DNA from 2 places in the uncultured Planococcus sp. genome. Region 1 is predicted to be linked to the other one. Evidence: riboswitches for the same ligand, from Rfam matches in the RefSeq annotation. Region 1 holds a riboswitch; the other holds the start of a gene.
What was found. Region 1 has a riboswitch for S-adenosylmethionine ahead of sat (sulfate adenylyltransferase). Riboswitches for the same ligand answer to the same signal wherever they lie in the genome.
Positions count from the first base shown of each region.

Region 1 (2,204 bases):
TGCAATTCATGGAGAGTTTCTTGCTGAGTCTCTTCCTGCATAAACGATTCAGCAAGAAAGCTGCGCAAGTATTCTTCTTTCCGGCTTTTAGAAAGCTGGGTTTGTTTCAGGAGTTGTCTGGCTTCAAAAAGAAATTCAAGATAGTGTTCGTAGCTTTCGTCAAACTGAGTCTGCAGATCCTGTTTGATTTTTTTCGCAAGCATAGGACTGGCGCCATTCGTTGAAACCGCGATGCTCAATTTGCCTCTTTTGAAATGAGCCGGAAAATGAATATTTCCAGACTCGGCGTCAGTGGAAGCATTGATCAGGCAGTGCGGAGGTGCAGCTTCTCTTGCGGCCGCGTTGACAACGGGGTCATCGGTGGCGATGATCATCATGAAAGCCTCTTCAGCCTCTTTTGGGTCGAAGTTTTTTGGTTTCCATTGGATTTTACCTTCTTCAGCCCACTGCTTTATTTCCGGTGTCACGGAGGGACTGATTACGGTCAGCACAGCTCCACTGTCCAGCAAAGCGTTCAGCTTCCGTTTGGCGATGCGTCCGCCGCCCACTACAATCACTTTTTTTTCTGCCAACTCAATCATGATGGGAAGTACCGTCATCTTCTCCGCCTCCTTACCTCTCCTAATACTATCAAAAATATTCCTCTCTGCGTTGAACAGAAACTATTCATCAGCTAATCAAAATAATTTTGCTTGCGCTAGCCTTTGGCAGGGCAGCTTTCCTGGAAAAAGTCTAAAAAAAAATTAAAACATAGTTTGACACTCGGAATAGTCTATTATATACTTTGTGAAATCAAACATTTCAAACAATTCTCATCAAAATTGAATATGCGTTCTTATCAAGAGAGACGGAGGGATTGGCCCTTTGATGTCTCAGCAACCCTCCTATAAGGAAACGGTGCTAACTCCAATAGGCTTCATCAGCCTAGAAGATAAGAAGATTGTTTTGTTTTTCCGGACCTTCTTCTTGTCGAAGAGGGTCCTTTTCTTTTTGTTCGAACGCTTTGGAAGTTTGGTTTCAGAATGGTTTCGAAATGAACAGCGCAATTCAAAACTAACCTTGGAGGTAATGAAATGACTAGTAGAGCACACGGTGGAGATTTGGTAAACAGACAGGTGACAGGCACGGAAAGAGAAAAGGCCTTGAAAAATGCAGAATCGCTTTCTTCATTATTCGTTTCGGATTGGGCGATCTCGGATCTCGAACTAATCGGCATCGGAGGCTTCAGCCCATTAACCGGTTTCCTTGGACAAAAAGATTATGAAAGTGTGGTACATACATCGCGCCTCAGCAATGGCACGGTTTGGAGCGTGCCAATTACACTGTCGGTCACCAAAGAAGAAGCGGACAGCTACCAAGTCGGCGACGAAATTGCGCTGAAAGGCGAAGACGGTGTGATTTACGGAACACTCGCACTGAAGGAGAAATACGCTTACGACAAACGGTTGGAAGCGGAAAAAATCTACGGAACGACCGAAGAAGCACATGCAGGTGTTAAGAAATTATACGAACGCGGCGATGTGTACCTGGCCGGACCGATCACTTTATTGAATCGTCCGGATCACAGCGAATTTGAAGAGTTCCATTTGGATCCGGTTGAAACGCGTCAGTTGTTCCAGGATTTGGGCTGGAAGACGATTGTCGGTTTCCAGACGCGCAACCCGGTGCACCGGGCACATGAGTACATCCAGAAAGCAGCATTGGAAGTGGTTGACGGATTGCTGTTGAACCCCCTCGTGGGCGAAACGAAATCCGATGATATTTCAGCAGCGGTACGGATGGAAAGCTACCAGGTCATCTTGAAGCATTACTATCCTGCAGATCGTGCGCGCCTGGCCATCTATCCTGCAGCAATGCGCTATGCGGGACCGAAAGAAGCGGTTCTTCACGCCATCGTCCGCAAGAACTACGGGTGTACACATTTCATCGTTGGCCGCGACCATGCCGGTGTCGGCGATTATTACGGCACATACGAAGCGCAGGAATTCATCAGCCAGTTCGAAGACGAACTGGGCATTCAAATCTTCAAATTCGAGCATTCATTCTACTGCAATACATGCGAAAACATGGCAACAGCGAAAACCTGCCCGCATACGGCAGAAAATCATGTCCATTTGAGCGGTACGAAAGTGCGTGAATTGCTTCGCAACGGGGAGAAGCCACCGAAACAATTTTCCCGTCCGGAAGTGGCGGATGTTCTTATC
Region 1 covers NZ_CANMXD010000002.1:22,351-24,554, forward strand. Annotated here, with positions in the region: gene Q0785_RS02510 (NAD(P)-binding protein) at 1-599, opposite strand, end outside; SAM riboswitch class I at 833-938, shown strand; gene sat (sulfate adenylyltransferase) at 1,074-2,204, shown strand, end outside.

Region 2 (2,204 bases), on a different contig from region 1:
GGTTCTCCAAATATGTTTGGACTAATTGCAGGGCCTGCTTTTCATCGCCGGCCAGAAATAGATCGGCCAGTTCTTTTGATTTACTGTTCATGTCACCCTCCTTAACTTTATGAAGGCCTCAACACCGCAATGGCATTCGTTAAACAACCCGTCATAAAGATCTCTTCATCCTTATCTATATTCCCCGGAAGAATCTCCAGTAAGCGTTCAAAATTATCGATAATCAATGCGGTTTCTACATTTCTGCTTGTCAGGACTGTTTCCAGCCAGATTGTGTAATCGATGAATACCTTTTCGTCGTTCAAGGAGAAAGCTGTCTCTAAGTGATCCAGGTGGTGGTGATTATCTTTTTCCGTATGTTCAAAGCCCCGATCGCCAAAACGGTCCCACAGCGTGGGATATGCTTCATATATACTTTCAGCTGTCTCGGAAGCAATTTTGTTTTTGATATCTATATTCATTCGGCCACCACTTCGTACTGCCGTACGGTGGGAATGATTTTCGCCAGTTCCTGATCTGGGTAGTTCTTTTCCAAATCATGGATTTCTTTGAATTCCTGGCTCTTCACCCACGCCATGTAGGCAGCTTTCGTGTGCCATTCCATATGGACTGTCAATTCGTTTTTCTTCTTAGTGTTTTGGATGAGTCTGAATAAATGAAAGCCCTCCGCCAGATCCACACGGCGTGAACGCTTTTGGTATATCCCAATGACCTCCTGCGTTTTTTCAGGCGGAACAACCACTGTTGAGGTGACAATATACATTCGCTTTCCCCTTTGCATACAAATTTCATTCAATCAGTATATCACTTCGGAAAGCGAATTAAAAGAATAGCGCGGTTCTTTACAGCTACTTCGGCGAAGTCATCTCAGCAGCCGTCAGTACTGCGTCCCCCATCTATTATCTTTTTATTTCAACTATTTAAAATTTCATCCTTGCTTTCTATTGCTTAATGATTTAAGATTAGAAACATCGAACCAGAAACAACATAAACTTCATAAGATATTTCTTATCTAGAGAGACGGAGGGATTTGGCCCTGTGAAGTCTCAGCAACCAGTCTGATGAAGACACGGTGCTAATTCCAATAGGCTACGCCTAACAGATGAGAAGAATGCATTTCCAGTCAGGGGCTTTCTTCTTTTTTGAAGAAAAGCCCCTGTTTTATTGTTGAGAGGATGAGTGGAATGACAAAACACAGTTTGGAAACTTTATTGGTTCAATTAGGCAATCGCAGCGACGCTGCTACAGGAGCGGTAAATCCGCCCATCTACTTATCAACGGCTTATGAGCATCAGGGACTTGGACAATCGACCGGCTACGATTACACCCGAACAAAAAACCCGACACGCTCTGTTCTTGAAGAAGGTTTTGCTGAACTCGAAGGCGCAGATGCCGCATTTGCCTGCAGCTCTGGAATGGCTGCCATCCAACTGATTTTGTCGTTGTTCCGTCCGGGAGATGAGATATTGGTGCCTGAAGACATTTATGGCGGAACTTATCGCCTGCTGGACCATTTCGCATCCGCCTATAATATTCATCCAAAATACGCTGAATTCAAAGATGTTCAGGATACAGAACAAAAAATAACGTTGAATACACGGGCGCTCTTCATTGAAACGCCGACTAATCCGCTTATGCAGGAAATTGATCTGATCGCATATGCAGCATTAGCGAAAAAGCATAATCTTCTATTGATCGTCGACAATACATTTCTGACACCGTTCTTCCAGCAGCCAATCGAGCTGGGAGCGGATATCGTCATCCATAGCGCTACGAAATATATCGGCGGACACAATGATGTGCTTGCCGGACTGGTTGCCGCAAAAGGCGAAAGCATCTGCGAAAGGCTGTCATTCTTCCACAACTCAGTGGGGGCAGTATTGTCACCTTTCGACTCCTGGCTGTTGGTACGCGGATTAAAAACCCTGCCGCTGCGCATGAGACAGCATGAAGCAAACGCAAAAGCCATCGCGGAATTCCTGTCGCAGCAAGCAGAGATTTCAGATGTGCTGTATCCCGGAAAAGGCGGCATGTTGTCGTTCCGTCTACAGGAAGAGGAATGGGTCGGGCCTTTCCTGGAAAATATCAAACTCATCACCTTCGCTGAGAGTTTGGGTGGAGTTGAAAGCTTCATCACTTATCCCGCCACCCAGACCCATGCAGATATTCCATTTGAAGAACGCACAAAACGCGGCGTCTGCAAC
Region 2 covers NZ_CANMXD010000003.1:294,765-296,968, forward strand. Annotated here, with positions in the region: gene Q0785_RS06040 (cobalamin-dependent protein) at 1-91, opposite strand, end outside; gene Q0785_RS06045 (hypothetical protein) at 108-461, opposite strand; gene Q0785_RS06050 (antibiotic biosynthesis monooxygenase family protein) at 458-763, opposite strand; SAM riboswitch class I at 1,006-1,109, shown strand; gene Q0785_RS06055 (methionine biosynthesis PLP-dependent protein) at 1,185-2,204, shown strand, end outside.
Region 2: linked by a shared signal. The riboswitch ahead of Q0785_RS06055 (methionine biosynthesis PLP-dependent protein) and the one ahead of sat (sulfate adenylyltransferase) in region 1 are both predicted to bind S-adenosylmethionine.